One region of the Streptomyces sp. NPDC006372 genome, then DNA from elsewhere that is predicted to be linked to it. Evidence: riboswitches for the same ligand, from Rfam matches in the RefSeq annotation. Region 1 holds a riboswitch; each other region holds the start of a gene.

Region 1 (4,670 bases):
GCGGCCGACCTGGCCCTCACGGTCCTCGGCGGCGGCGAGTCCTCCCGCCTGTACAACCGTCTCGTGCGGCGGGACCGTACGGCGGTGGCGGCCGGCTTCGGCCTGCTGCGGCTCGCCGGGGCGCCCTCCCTCGGGTGGCTGGACGTGAAGACGTCCGGTGACGTCGAGGTGCCGGTGATCGAGACCGCCATCGACGAGGAGCTCGCCCGGTTCGCCGAGGAGGGCCCGACGGCCGAGGAGATGGAGCGGGCCCAGGCCCAGTTGGAGCGCGAGTGGCTGGACCGGCTCGGCACCGTCGCCGGCCGCGCCGACGAACTGTGCCGGTACGCCGTGCTGTTCGGCGACCCGCAGCTCGCCCTGACCGCCGTGCAGCGCGTGCTGGAGGTGACGGCCGAGGAGGTCCAGGAGGTGGCCAAGGCCCGCCTGCGGCCCGACAACCGCGCGGTGCTCGTCTACGAGCCCGTCGCCGACGAGGCCGGCGACGCGGAGGCCGCCGAGGACGCCGGCACCACCGAGGACACCGCAGCCGCGGCCACCAACGAGAACGAGGAGGCGGCCAAGTGACCGAGCTCGCCACGATGGACTTCCACCCCCAGCCGCGGGAGGGCGAGGCCCGGCCGTGGGCCTTCCCCGCCCCCGAGCGCGGCACGCTCGCCAACGGCCTGACGGTGCTGCGCTGCCACCGCCCCGGCCAGCAGGTCGTCGCCGTGGAGGTGCTGCTGGACGCGCCCCTGGACGCGGAACCGGCCGGCCTCGACGGTGTGGCCACGATCATGGCGCGGGCCTTCTCCGAGGGCACCGACAAGCACTCCGCCGAGGAGTTCGCCGCCGAGCTGGAGCGCGCCGGTGCCACCCTCGACGCGCACGCCGACCACCCCGGTGTCCGGCTCAGCCTGGAGGTGCCGGCCTCCCGGCTCGCCAAGGGACTCGCCCTGGTCGCCGACGCCCTCAGGGCGCCCGCGTTCGCGGACAGCGAGGTCGAGCGGCTGGTCCGCAACCGCCTCGACGAGATCCCGCACGAGCTGGCCAACCCCTCCCGCCGCGCCGCCAAGGAGCTCTCCAAGGAGCTGTTCCCGGCCGGTTCGCGCATGTCGCGGCCCCGGCAGGGCACCGAGGAGACGGTCGCCGCGATCGACTCCGCGGCGGTCCGCGCCTTCTACGAGAAGCACGTCCGCCCCGCCACGGCCACCGCCGTGGTCGTCGGTGACCTCACCGGCATCGACCTCGACGCCCTGCTCGGCGACACGCTGGGCTCCTGGACCGGCTCCTCGGCGGAGCCGCGCCCGGTGCCGCCGGTGACCGCCGACGACACGGGCCGGGTCGTCATCGTGGACCGTCCGGGCGCCGTCCAGACCCAGCTGCTGATCGGCCGGATCGGCTCGGACCGGCACGACCGCGTGTGGCCCGCCCAGGTGCTCGGCACGTACTGCCTCGGCGGCACCCTCACCTCCCGTCTGGACCGTGTCCTGCGCGAGGAGAAGGGCTACACCTACGGCGTGCGGGCGTTCGCCCAGGTCCTCAGGTCCGCCCCGGACGGGACGGGTGCGGCGATGCTCGCCATCAGCGGCTCCGTGGACACGCCCAACACCGGGCCCGCCCTGGAGGACCTCTGGACGGTGCTGCGCACCCTCGCCGCCGAGGGGCTGACCGACGCCGAGCGGGACGTCGCCGTGCAGAACCTGGTCGGCGTGGCGCCGCTGAAGTACGAGACGGCGGCGGCCGTCGCGAGCACGCTGGCGGACCAGGTCGAGCAGCACCTGCCCGACGACTACCAGGCCGCGCTGTACCGGCAGCTCGCCGCGACCGGCACCGTGGAGGCCACCGCGGCGGCCGTCAGCGCATTCCCGGTGGACCGTCTGGTGACCGTCCTCGTGGGTGACGCGGCGCAGATCAAGGGCCCTGTGGAGGCCCTCGGCATCGGCGAAGTGACCGTCGTGGCCGCCGAGTAACGGCACCGCGCGCAGGGGCCCTGGTTGTCTTCAAAGGCACCAGGGCCCCTTTATGCCCGAATTGGTACGGGAGTTGCCCGTCTGCCCTGTGGGATGCGCTACAAAATCTTAGATCCGTTTGGGAATTGAAAGTGGTGCCGCTTAGCGTCGTCCGGGCTGTTCGTCAGGCAGTGCGCCGCACCCGCGGCACCGGACAGTCATCGCCGAGTCCCCGTACGGCGCGAGCCAGGGGAGCCGGGGACCCACCGCAGTCCCTGGGGTGAATCGGACGCCCGCGCGCACCGCGAGGGGGTCCGTAGGAGACCTTCCTGCTCCGAACCCGTCAGCTAACCCGGTAGGCGAGAGGGAAGGAAAGGATCAGCCACTTCATGGCGTTCACGCGCGCCACCGGGAAGCACCGGCGTCCCAGCAGGATCCAGCGCGGCACGGCCCGCGCGGCGGGAGTCGCGGCCCTCGCCACCACCGGCGTCATCGGCACCGTGGCCGCTCCGGCCTTCGCCGCCGAGCCCGCCGCCGAGCAGACCGGCCTCACCCCGGTCGTCACCCTCGGCGACACCGTGGCCCAGCAGATCGACGCCCAGGCCGCCGCCCAGAAGCAGGCCGCCGAAGAGGCCGCCGCCAAGAAGAAGGCCGAGGAGGCCGCGCGCGAGCGGGCCGCCGAAGCCGCCAAGAAGGCCAAGGAGGCGGCCGAGAAGGCCCGCGAGGCCAAGGAGCGCGCCGCCCGTGAGGCCGAGCGCAAGCGCCTCAACTCCTTCGTGCCCCCGATCTCCGGCTCGTACGTCTCCACCGGCTACAAGGCCAGCAGCGGCCTGTGGTCCTCCGGCAGCCACACCGGCATCGACTTCCACGCCGCCACCGGCACCTCCGTCCACGCCGTCGGCATGGGTGAGGTCGTCGAGGCCGGCTGGGGCGGCTCCTACGGCAACAACATCGTGATCAAGATGAACGACGGCACGTACACCCAGTACGGCCATCTGTCGTCCATCGGTGTCTCGGTCGGCCAGAAGGTCACCCCCGGCCAGCAGATCGGCCTGTCCGGCGCGACCGGCAACGTCACCGGCCCGCACCTGCACTTCGAGGCCCGGACGAGCCCCGAGTACGGCTCCGACATCGACCCCCTCGCCTACCTCCGCTCGCACGGCGTGAACGTCTAGGCGGCACACCGCTCCGCTTCCCGAAGCCCCGGCTCGCCGAGCCGGGGCTTTCGGCGTTTGTGACGTCCGCCTGTCCAAAAAATATCCATGGATTCCGGATAGCCGTCGGAAATTCCCGCTGATTGCAATAGAGTCACGGAACACACGTCACTCGTCGACGTTTCACGGGGATTAAGCGGAGGTCGGTCATGCGTATTCCCGCGCAGTCTGTGTGCACGGCCATCCGGGACGACATCGTCGCGGGTGTCCACGAGCGCGGCAGCCGGCTGACCGAGGAACTCCTCGCGCGCCGCTACGGCGTCTCGCGCGTGCCCGTCCGGGAGGCCCTGCGCACTTTGGAGGCCGAGGGCTTCGTGGTGACCCGACGGCACGCGGGGGCCTGTGTCGCCGAACCCAGCGAGCAGGAGGCCGCCGACCTGCTGGAGATGCGTACGCTGCTGGAGCCGCTCGGCGCCGCCCGTGCCGCCCAGCGCCGCACCGAGGCGCATCTGAAAGTCCTGCGCGGGCTGGTCCGGCTGGGCCAGGAGCGCGCCCGCCGGGGCAACAGCGACGACCTGCGCTCGCTGGGCGGCTGGTTCCACGAGACGCTCGCGCAGGCTTCCGGCAGCCCCGCCCTGACCTCGACGCTCACCCAGCTCCGCCACAAGATCGCCTGGATGTACGCGGTGGAGGCACCGGCCGGCCCCGTGGAGTCCTGGACCGAGCACGGCGCGATCGTCGACGCGGTGGCGCGCGGGGACAGCGAGCGCGCGCGGGCGGTCACGGCGCTGCACACCGAGCGTGCGACGGCCGCGCACCGCCTGCGATTCGGCTCCGCCGGGGAGCGTGCCGAGCGTGTGAGGAACTCGCAACATCCCGTAAACACGGCGAGCCCGCGGCATTAACACGGAAGCCGTATACAAAGAACGGGCATTTCTCGGGGGATTATTTGTGCTGCCCCAGGCAGGGAATTCGATAAAGGCGAAGGGCCCGCCCGATGAAATCGGACGGACCCTTCGGGGTGCGCCGGATCAGGCGCGAAAAATACTCAGACGGTCTCGGGCAGTTCCTCGAGACCCTCGGAGACCAGCTTCGCGAGCCGGTCCAGGGCGGCGTCGGCGCCCTCGGCGTCGGAGGCGAGGACGATCTCCTCGCCGCCCTGGGCACCGAGGCCGAGGACGGCCAGCATGGAGGCCGCGTTGACGGGGTTCCCGTCTGCCTTGGCGATCGTCACCGGGACGCCTGCGGCCGTGGCGGCTCGGACGAAGATGGAAGCGGGGCGGGCGTGGAGGCCCTCGGCCCAGCCGACGTTGACGCGGCGCTCAGCCATGTGTTGCTGCCCTTCGGTTTTCAGGGTTGTCTAGACCAGTTTCCCATATCGTGAAGCTGTGCCGGAGCGGCCCTGGGACCGCCCCGGGGTGCCGTCGGGTCGCGGCCTCGACCCGACTGACGCCCTCCACAGACTGCCTCGCGTCCACTGTCGGACGCTAGCCGTACTCTGGGGCCCATGCAGACCTCGCCGGACCGGCACGAGTATCCCGCCCACTGGGAAGCCGACGTGGTGCTGCGCGACGGTGGCACCGCGCGC
Region 2 (4,670 bases), on a different contig from region 1:
CTCCCGCTCCACCGTCCGATGCGCGTACGTCCCCGCACACGGTACGGGACCGAGTACGGGGACGTACGTACGACTGGCTCAGGCTTGACCCCGTAAGGGTCAGCCCTTGCTGTGCTTAATAGTTCGCAGAGCGAAACCGGGGGAACGCGCTGCGGCCGGCGTACACCGCCGCGTCGTCGAGGATCTCCTCGATGCGCAGCAGCTGGTTGTACTTGGCGACGCGCTCGGAGCGGGCCGGGGCGCCGGTCTTGATCTGGCCGCAGTTGGTGGCGACGGCCAGGTCGGCGATGGTGACGTCCTCGGTCTCGCCGGAGCGGTGGGACATCATGCACTTGAAGCCGTTGCGCTGGGCCAGCTCGACGGCGTCCAGGGTCTCGGTGAGCGAACCGATCTGGTTGACCTTGACCAGGAGCGCGTTGGCCGCGCCCTCCTCGATGCCGCGGGCGAGGCGCTCGGGGTTGGTGACGAACAGGTCGTCGCCGACGAGCTGGACCTTGTCACCGAGCTTGTCGGTGATGGTCTTCCAGCCCTCCCAGTCGTCCTCGAACAGCGGGTCCTCGATGGAGACCAGCGGGTACGCGTCGACGAGCTCCGCGTAGTACTCGGTCATCTCGGCCGCCGAGCGGTCCTTGCCTTCGAAGGTGTAGACGCCGTCCTTGTAGAACTCGGACGCGGCGACGTCGAGGGCGAGGGCGATCTGCTCGCCGGGGGTGTAGCCGGCTTCCTTGATCGCCTCGAGGATGAGGTCGAGGGCCTCGCGGTTGGAGCCGAGGTTCGGGGCGAAGCCGCCCTCGTCGCCGAGGCCGGTGGCCAGGCCCTTGCTCTTCAGGACCTTCTTCAGCGTGTGGTAGACCTCGGCGCCCCAGCGCAGGGCCTCGGAGAAGGACTCCGCGCCGATCGGGGCGATCATGAACTCCTGGATGTCCACGTTGGAGTCGGCGTGCGAGCCGCCGTTCAGGATGTTCATCATCGGCACCGGCAGCAGGTGCGCGTTCGGGCCGCCCAGGTAGCGGAACAGCGGCAGGTCGCTGGCCTCGGAGGCGGCGTGGGCGACGGCGAGGGAGACGCCGAGGATGGCGTTGGCGCCGAGGGAGCCCTTGTTGTCGGTGGCGTCCAGGTCGAACATCGCCTGGTCGATCAGGCGCTGCTCGGTGGCGTCGTAACCGACGAGCTCCGGGCCGATCTGCTCGATGACCGCGAGAACGGCCTTCTCCACACCCTTGCCGAGGTAGCGGTTCGAGTCGCCGTCGCGGAGCTCGATGGCCTCGAAGGCGCCCGTGGAGGCGCCGGACGGGACGGCGGCACGACCGGTGCTGCCGTCGTCGAGGCCGACCTCGACCTCGACCGTGGGGTTGCCTCGGGAGTCCAGGATTTCCCGGGCTACGACGACGTCGATGGACGGCACGAGCATCTCCTTCTTGATGTGACGCGGGTACGCGGGCCGCTCGGGCCCTGCGAGGTGCGGGCCGGTGGCTCGCGACATGAGCCTAACCGGCTCGGGCCGATCGGCCACCGGGTCGCCCACCCCATGGACAGAACCGAGAGTAAATTGTTTCCGAACGGAACAAAGCCGGTGCGCAAAGACCGCCGGAAGAAACCCGGCAGAAGAAACCCCGCCCCGGTGCGTACGGGGGGAGACGCACCGGGGCGGGGAGCCCGTGGGGACGGGGGCCGCCCGGGACGGGCGGGGGCCGCTGCTTACTTCAGGTGCAGCTGCTGGCCCGGGTAGATGAGGTTGGCGTCCGTGACGATGTCCTCGTTCAGCTGGAAGAGCTTCTCCCAGCCGCCCTCGACCTTCTTCTCCGTGGCGATGGAGCTGAGGGTGTCGCCCTTGACGACCTTGTACTCGCCGTCGCCCTTCTTGACCTTCTTGCCGGTCGGGGTGGTGACGGTCTTCTTGGCGGCCGGACGCTCGTCGGAGCGGGAGGCCGGCTGCTGCTGGGTCTCGCGGGACTCGGTGCTCTGCTGCTGGCTCTGCTGCGAGGAGCTGCCGGAGTCGGCGGAGTCACCGGAGGAGCCGCTGCCGGTGGAGGCGCCCGACAGGCCCTTGCCGCACACCGGCCAGGCGCCCTTGCCCTGGCTCGCCAGGACCTTCTCGGCGACCTGGATCTGCTGGTCCTTGCTGGCCTTGTCGGCGGTCGAGGCGTACTGGGTGCCGCCGTACGCGGACCAGGTGGAGGCCGAGAACTGCAGACCGCCGTAGTAGCCGTTGCCGGTGTTGATGGACCAGTTGCCGCCGGACTCGCACTGGGCGACGGTGTCCCACTCGGAGGTGGTGGCGGCGGAGGCGGTGCCGGTCGCCATCAGCGGGGCGGCGACGGCGGCGCCGGTGACACCGGCGACGGCGATGGCACGGCTGGCCTTGGACGGACGGCGGTGCTTGCCATTGCTGGAAAACAGCATGGAGAGATCCCCTCACCGACGCCTGCGAGGTGAGCTGTCGGGTTCGGGCCGGTTGAGTTGCCCGGCCGCGTCCCTCCCGGGACACGGCTTCACCCCTAGCCCTTCCGGCACAAGTGGCCGGTCGGGCACCTACCTTGGGTCCCCCGCTCCTGCCTACGGCGCTTGACGCGACGACTGTTCCCGTACGGCCGCTGGCAGGATTCGGCGTTGCGGCAGCCGGGGCTCGTGGTGACGAGCGATCACGACGGTAGACACGCGATCCGCCGAATTTCAAAGACGATCAAGGCTTCTGAGATCTATCTCTCACGGGCCTCAAACGGGACATTCACCGCGAAACAGGACGTGAACTCGCGCGGTTTCGGGGCGACTTCCGCCCCGGTTTCCGCAGTGTCCGAACGGCTACTTCTCGTCCGCTTCGCCCTCCACCGCGAGCTTCTCACCGGGACGGATGAGGTTCGGGTCGGCACCGACGGCCTTCTTGTTGCCGTCGTAGAGCTCGTGCCATCCGCCGCTGAGGTCAAGGGAGTCGGCGATGGACCAGAGGCTGTCGCCGACACCCACGATGTAGGAGCCTTCGGAGGCGTCACGGGAGTCCCCGTCGCCGCGCGAGGCGTGACGGCCCGTGGACTCGTCCGTACGGCTGTCCCCGGACGCGCCGGTCTCGTCGGCACTGGGGCCGCGGTGCCGGCCGGAGCCGGTGTCGGTCAGCGCCGAGGACTCGTCGTCCCGCTGCGCGTCGTCGGACTTGTCGCTCTCGGAGGTGGCCGAGGGGGAGGCGTCGGGCTGCCGATCCTTCGACGAGTCTCTGTCGTCGGACGTGGAGTCTTCACCCTTCGAGGCCGACGGCGTGTCAGGCGACGACGACGGAGAAGAGGAGGGGCTTTCGGAAGGAGACGAGCCGAGCGAATCGAGCAAACCGGGCGAGTCCGTGGAACCGGACGCGTCGGAGGAGCCCGAGGAGTCCGACCCCTTGCCCTGCTCCAGACCCGAGAGCAGTCCGCAGGTGCGCCAGGCGCCGACACCCTGGTCGGCGAGGATCTTCTCGGCCACGGCTATCTGCTGGGAGCGGCTGGCCAGATCGGCGCTCGCGGCGTAGTCGAGTCCGCCGTACTTCTCCCAGTCGTCCTGGGAGAGCGCGAGGCCGCCGTAGTAGCCGTTGCCGCTGTTCTGGCTCCAGGCGCCGCCGGTCTCACAGTCCGCGACCCGGTCCCAGGTCGTGCCGTCGGCCGCACTGGCACCGGAGGCCCCGAGGAGCGGGATCGCGATGGCGGAGCCGGTCACTCCGGCCGCGACGAGGAGAGCCGGAGCCTGGCGGGGGCGACGGTGCCGACCGTTCCCGGAGAGCATACGGAGACCTTTCGCGAGACAGCAGTGACCGGCACGAGGCAACCCCCGAGCCGTATTGATGGGTGAACGTATCGGCAGACGATCACTTGTCACAAGTTCATGCCGCGCAGATCACGTGAAGATCACAGCTCTGATGTTTCGTCACTCTTGGCCGGTGCGAACTCCACCGGCAGCGTGCGCAGCCCGCGCATGATGAGTCCGCCACGCCATCTCAGCTCGGCCGGGTCCGCCGCGAGCCGCAGGTCGGGCAGGCGGGTGAGGAGGGTGGCGAGCGCCGTCTGGCCCTCCAGGCGGGCGAGCGGGGCGCCCAGGCAGTAGTGGATGCCGTGACCGTAACCGAGGTGCTGGTTGTCGCGGCGGGAGAGGTCGAGCACATCCGGGTCCGCGAACCGCTCCGGGTCCCGGTCGGCGGCGGCCAGGACCACGAGGACCGGGTCGCCGGGTGCGATCCGCTGCCCGCCGATGGTGAGCGGCTCGGTGGCGAAACGCCAGGTGGCGAGCTCGACGGGACCGTCGTAGCGCAGGAGTTCCTCGACGCCGGTCTCGAGGAGCGCGGTGTCGTGGGCGGCCAGGGACCGCTGGAGCCGCTCGCGCTGCCCGGGGTGGGTGAGCAGGGCGTAGGTGCCGTTGCCGATGAGGTTCACGGTTGTCTCGAAACCGGCGAACAGCAGGATGAAGGCCATGGCCGCGGCCTCGTTCTCGGTGAGGTGCTCACCGTGGTCGGAGGCGCGGATGAGCCCGGAGATGAGGTCCTCGCCCGGGGCGGGTTCGGCGGGCAGCGCCTCCCGCTTGCGGTGGATCAGATCGGCGAGGTAGCCGCGCATCTTCTTCACGGACCGCGCCACCCCGCCCCGGGGCCCGCCCTGGTGACGGATCATCATGCCCGCCCAGTCCCGGAAGTCGTCCTGGTCCTCGCGCGG
Region 3 (4,670 bases), on a different contig from region 1:
GACCCCACCGGCCGCGCTCGTAGGGCAGGAAGCCGGCCGGCTCCGGCCCGTCGTACACCACCGCGATCCGTGCCTGCGGCCGCACCCGGCCCACGGCTTCGGTGAACTCCGGTTCCATGAACGGGTTGCGCGGTGCTTCCGCCGCGGCGCGCAGCGCTCGCCAGCGCTCCCTCTCCGCCTCGCGAAGCTCCCCGGCCCCGGCCACACGAATGCGCCCACTGCTCAACCCGACCCCCCGATCAAGTCCCCCCTGGACACTTGGAAGGTACCGCTCGGGACGGCCTCACGGGTAGGTAGCGGACCATGTTGTTGCCAACTGGTGCAGAGGGGCCCTCAATCGGGCAATCGGTGTCCACCGTGCGATGAAACGAACGGGCGCGCTGTCCGTATTCTCTGATCATGGCCGCACCCCTCGCATATTCACTCATCGCCACCGACCTGGACGGGACGCTGCTGCGCGGCGACGACACCTTCTCCGACCGGTCTCTCGCCGTACTCGCGCGGGTGGCGGACGCCGGCGCCCAGCACCTCGTGGTGACGGGCCGGCCGGCCCCGAGAGTGCGGCCGCTCCTCGACGACCTCGGCTGTACGGGGCTCGCGGTGTGCGGCCAGGGCGCGCAGGTGTACGACGCCGGCGCGGACCGGCTGCTGTGGTCCATCACGCTGGACCGTGAACTGGCGGAGACCGCCCTCGGCAAGATCGAGGCCGAGGTGGGGGAGGTGTACGCCGCGGTCGACCAGGACGGGGTCGACGGGCTCACGCTCATCGAGCCGGGCTATCTCATGCCGCACCCGACCCTGCCCGCCGTACGGGTCGAGCGACGGGACGACCTGTGGTGCGAGCCCATCAGCAAGGTGCTGTTGCGGCACCCCGGTCTGACGGACGACGAGCTGGCGGCGACGGCCCGCTCGGTGGTCGGCTCACTGGCGACGGTGACAATGTCGGGGCCCGGCACGGTCGAACTCCAGCCGTGCGGCATCACCAAGGCGACGGGCCTGGCGCTGGCCGCCGAGCACCTGGGGCTGCGGCCGGCGGACACCATCGCCTTCGGTGACATGCCCAATGACATCCCGATGTTCGACTGGGCCGCCCACGGCGTCGCCATGGCCAACGCCCATCCCGAACTCAAGGCCGTGGCCGACGAGGTCACGCTGTCGAACGAGGACGACGGCATCGCCGTCGTCCTCGAGCGACTGCTGGGCGGGGTGGATCAGTACGGGCCGTTGACGTTGTCGATCGAGCCGTAGCGGGCCGCCGCGTAGTTGCAGGCCGCCGTGATGTTGGCGACCGGGTCGTACGGGTCGAAGGAGGTACCGGGCACGTGGTAGGCGGCGAACGTCGGGTCGATCACCTGGAGCAGGCCCTTGGACGGGGTGCCCGCGGCGGCGTTCGAGTCCCAGTTGTTGATCGCCTGGGGGTTGCCGGACGACTCACGCATGATGTTGCGGTAGATGCCGTCGTACGACCCCGGGATCCCCTTCTGCGCCATGATGTCCAGCGACTCGCGGATCCACCCGTCGAGGTTGTTCGCGTAGGTCTTCGCGGCGGCGGGGGCGGCCTGGGCGACGCCCGTGGCGGGCTTCGCGGCCGGCTTGGCGGGGGCGGACGACTTGGTCGCCTGCTTCGGGGCGGCGTCCGCCTTGGCGGTCTTCACCTTCAGCTTCAGACCCGGGTGGATCAGCTTCGGGTTGTCGCCGACGGCGGCGCGGTTGTCCTTGTAGAGCTGCTTCCAGCCGCCCGACACGTCGTACTTGTCCGCGATGCGGTAGAGCGTGTCGCCCTTGACCACGGTGTACGCGAGGGACTTGGCGGGCTGGGCCGCCTGGTGCACGGACTGTGCGACGACGGGAGCGCTCTGGGGCTCGGCGGCGCTCGCGTGCGTCGCGCCGAGGAGCGGAAGGGTGAGTGCCGCTCCGCCGGTTCCGACGGCTACGACGCCTCGGGTGAGCGGGCTGGTTCTGCTGCGACGGTGCATGCCTCGTCCGGCCATGGCGATGTTCCTCTCCGGCGCCTGCGAGGTGAGCTGTCGGGTTCGGGCCGGGAGGTGTCCGGCCGCGTACGGCGCTGTGCTGCCGTACGCGGCTTCACCCCGAGCCGGTCCGCTGTGCGGACCGGCGACTTACCTGGGTCCCCCGCTCCTGCCCTGCGTGAGTGAGTCGGTGTGTGTGGGGTGTCCGGGCGGCGGCAGGATTCGGCGGTCCGCCGGACAAGCCGGGAACGTATGCGAGAGCACATGTCGGGAACAAGCACCGGAGTCACATTCCGAGCCGGTTGACCTTGGTCTGAGTGGTTTGGCCCGCTTGATCCTTTGCGGGAGCCAAGGCTCAACTGGCTTTCGGTGGAAGGGGGTACGGGCCGGTGCCGGAGCGAGGGGGCAAAAGGGGCGACGTGACCGAACTCACTGATCACGAGCCTGTGCGGTACATATCAGCAAAGGGAATTAACTTACGCAACGCGGCAAATCGTTTATATCTCGCTACCTCCTGGTAAGTGGATAAATGTCTGTTCTTATGGACTGATCGAAAACATGGAGGTCGTGATCGGATACCACCCGGCCTGTAACCATGGGCGCTGGCGGTGATCGAAACGTGACCGGATACGCTGACTCGAGTGAGGGCAGCGACCTATCGACAATCCGCGTAATCACCGGCAGACACAGCAGACAGGAGACCCCTCGTGACCGACGTCGGGCCGTTCGGGCTGAGCGTGCGGGACCAGGCTCTGGAAGCCGATGTCCAGGCCGGGTTGGCGGCTGTCGAGGAAGGCTTGTTCGAGGCCACCAAGAGTGAGGTGCCCTTCATCACGGAGGCCGCCCAGCACCTGGTGCGGGCCGGCGGCAAGCGGTTCCGTCCGCTGCTCGTGATGCTCTCCGCCCAGTTCGGTGACCGGTACGCGCCCGGGATCGTGCCGTCCGCCGTCGTCGTGGAGCTGACCCACCTGGCCACGCTGTACCACGACGACGTGATGGACGAGGCCGCCGTGCGCCGCGGGGTGGCGAGCGCGAACACCCGCTGGGGCAACTCCGTCGCGGTCCTCACCGGCGACTTCCTCTTCGCCCGCGCCTCGCACATCCTGGCCGACCTCGGCCCCGAGGCGGTCCGTGTGCAGGCCGAGGCGTTCGAACGGCTGGTGACCGGGCAGATCCTGGAGACGGCCGGACCGCAGGACGGCCGGGACCCCGTCGAGCACTACCTGGACGTGCTGGGCGGCAAGACCGGCTCGCTGGTGGCGGTGTCGTGCCGGTTCGGCGCGATGATGTCCGGCGCCGACGAGACGGTCGTGGACGTGCTGACCCAGTACGGCGAGCGGCTCGGCGTCGCCTTCCAGCTCGCTGACGACGTCCTGGACATCGCCTCCGACTCCCACGAGTCCGGCAAGACCCCGGGCACCGACCTGCGCGAGGGCATCCCCACGCTGCCGGTGCTGCGGCTGCGCGAGCGCGCGGCCCGGCTCGGGCTCGCGGACGACATCGCCCTGTGCGAGCTGCTGGACTCCGACCTCACCGACGACGCCCGGCACGCCGAGGCCCTGCGCCTGCTGCGCGCCCACCCGGCGCTGGAACAGGCCCGCCGGGACACCGTCCGCTACGCCCAGGACGCCCGCTCGGCCCTGGCACCCCTGCCGGAGTGCGCCGCGAAGGCGGCTCTCGTGGAGCTGAGCGACGCCGTGGTGCACCGCGCCGGCTAGCGCGGCACCGGTCCGGTTCATCCCCCGCCCCCTACGGGTCGGGGGAGACACCGCCCCTCCGTGTCATACCCCAGCAGTACGTGGAGTTGAGCCCGCGGTCTGACGTATCTCCCCGGCCGATTTGGTCAGATGGAGACCACCGAAGAACACCACTCCTCACCTGTTCGGGTGAGAATGGCGGCTCAGGGACGAGTGCGTGGACGACACGGACAGCCGCCGCCGACCACGGAGGTAGGGCACACATGGCACCGTACGCATCCGACGAGAACACGACCGCCGGGGAGGTCGACGAGCAGCGCTCCCGGCGGAGCAAAGCCGCGCGGTACGTCGTCCCGGTCACGGTGATGGGGGTGGCGGCCGCGACGATCGGCCTGGTCCCCGCACTCGCCGACTCGGGCGACCCCGACCTCCCGAAGATCACGGCACAGCAGCTCATCGAGAAGATCGCCAAGTCGGACGTGCAGCAGCTGTCCGGCACGGTGAAGATCAGCACGGATCTCGGACTGCCGGACCTCGGCGGGCTGGAGAGCAGCCTGATGTCCGGTGCGGCGAGCCCGGGCGAGGGCGGTTCCTCCGCCGACCCGACGTCCAAGCTCACCGAACTGGCCTCCGGCACGCACACCCTGCGCGTCGCTGTCGACGGCCCGGAGAAGCAGAAGCTGTCGCTGCTGGAGAACGCCGCCGAGTACAGCGTCGTCCACAACGGCAAGGACCTCTGGGGCTACGACAGCAAGTCGAACGAGGTCTACCACGGCACCGCCTCGGACAGCCCGAAGCACGAGAAGGAGCAGCCGCCGGCCACGCCGAAGGACTTCGCCGAGGAGGCCCTGAAGGCCGTCGACGACACGACCTCCGTGACCGTGGACGGCACCGCCCAGGTCGCCGGCCGGGACGCCTACAAGCTGCTCATCAAGCCGAAGCAGTCCGGCTCCACGGTCGGCGCGGTCACCGTCGCGGTGGACGCGAAGACGGGTACGCCGCT

The links. Region 1 has a riboswitch for cyclic di-AMP ahead of ABZ016_RS36415 (M23 family metallopeptidase). Riboswitches for the same ligand answer to the same signal wherever they lie in the genome.
Region 2: linked by a shared signal. The riboswitch ahead of ABZ016_RS11850 (transglycosylase family protein) and the one ahead of ABZ016_RS36415 (M23 family metallopeptidase) in region 1 are both predicted to bind cyclic di-AMP.
Region 3: linked by a shared signal. The riboswitch ahead of ABZ016_RS06120 (LysM peptidoglycan-binding domain-containing protein) and the one ahead of ABZ016_RS36415 (M23 family metallopeptidase) in region 1 are both predicted to bind cyclic di-AMP.

What each region holds. Positions count from the first base shown of each region.
Region 1 covers NZ_JBEXQJ010000038.1:65,395-70,064, forward strand. The annotation lists gene ABZ016_RS36405 (pitrilysin family protein) at 1-564, shown strand, start outside; gene ABZ016_RS36410 (pitrilysin family protein) at 561-1,949, shown strand; cyclic di-AMP (ydaO/yuaA leader) riboswitch at 2,141-2,305, shown strand; gene ABZ016_RS36415 (M23 family metallopeptidase) at 2,318-3,103, shown strand; gene ABZ016_RS36420 (GntR family transcriptional regulator) at 3,292-3,987, shown strand; gene ABZ016_RS36425 (HPr family phosphocarrier protein) at 4,131-4,412, opposite strand; gene ABZ016_RS36430 (GNAT family N-acetyltransferase) at 4,590-4,670, shown strand, end outside.
Region 2 covers NZ_JBEXQJ010000005.1:87,869-92,538, forward strand. The annotation lists gene eno (phosphopyruvate hydratase) at 116-1,405, opposite strand; gene ABZ016_RS11850 (transglycosylase family protein) at 1,699-2,403, opposite strand; cyclic di-AMP (ydaO/yuaA leader) riboswitch at 2,408-2,574, opposite strand; gene ABZ016_RS11855 (transglycosylase family protein) at 2,803-3,750, opposite strand; gene ABZ016_RS11860 (cytochrome P450) at 3,873-4,670, opposite strand, start outside.
Region 3 covers NZ_JBEXQJ010000002.1:357,489-362,158, reverse strand. The annotation lists gene ABZ016_RS06130 (GNAT family N-acetyltransferase) at 1-226, opposite strand, end outside; gene ABZ016_RS06125 (HAD family hydrolase) at 400-1,248, shown strand; gene ABZ016_RS06120 (LysM peptidoglycan-binding domain-containing protein) at 1,212-1,991, opposite strand; cyclic di-AMP (ydaO/yuaA leader) riboswitch at 1,995-2,173, opposite strand; gene ABZ016_RS06115 (polyprenyl synthetase family protein) at 2,678-3,688, shown strand; gene ABZ016_RS06110 (DUF2092 domain-containing protein) at 3,931-4,670, shown strand, end outside.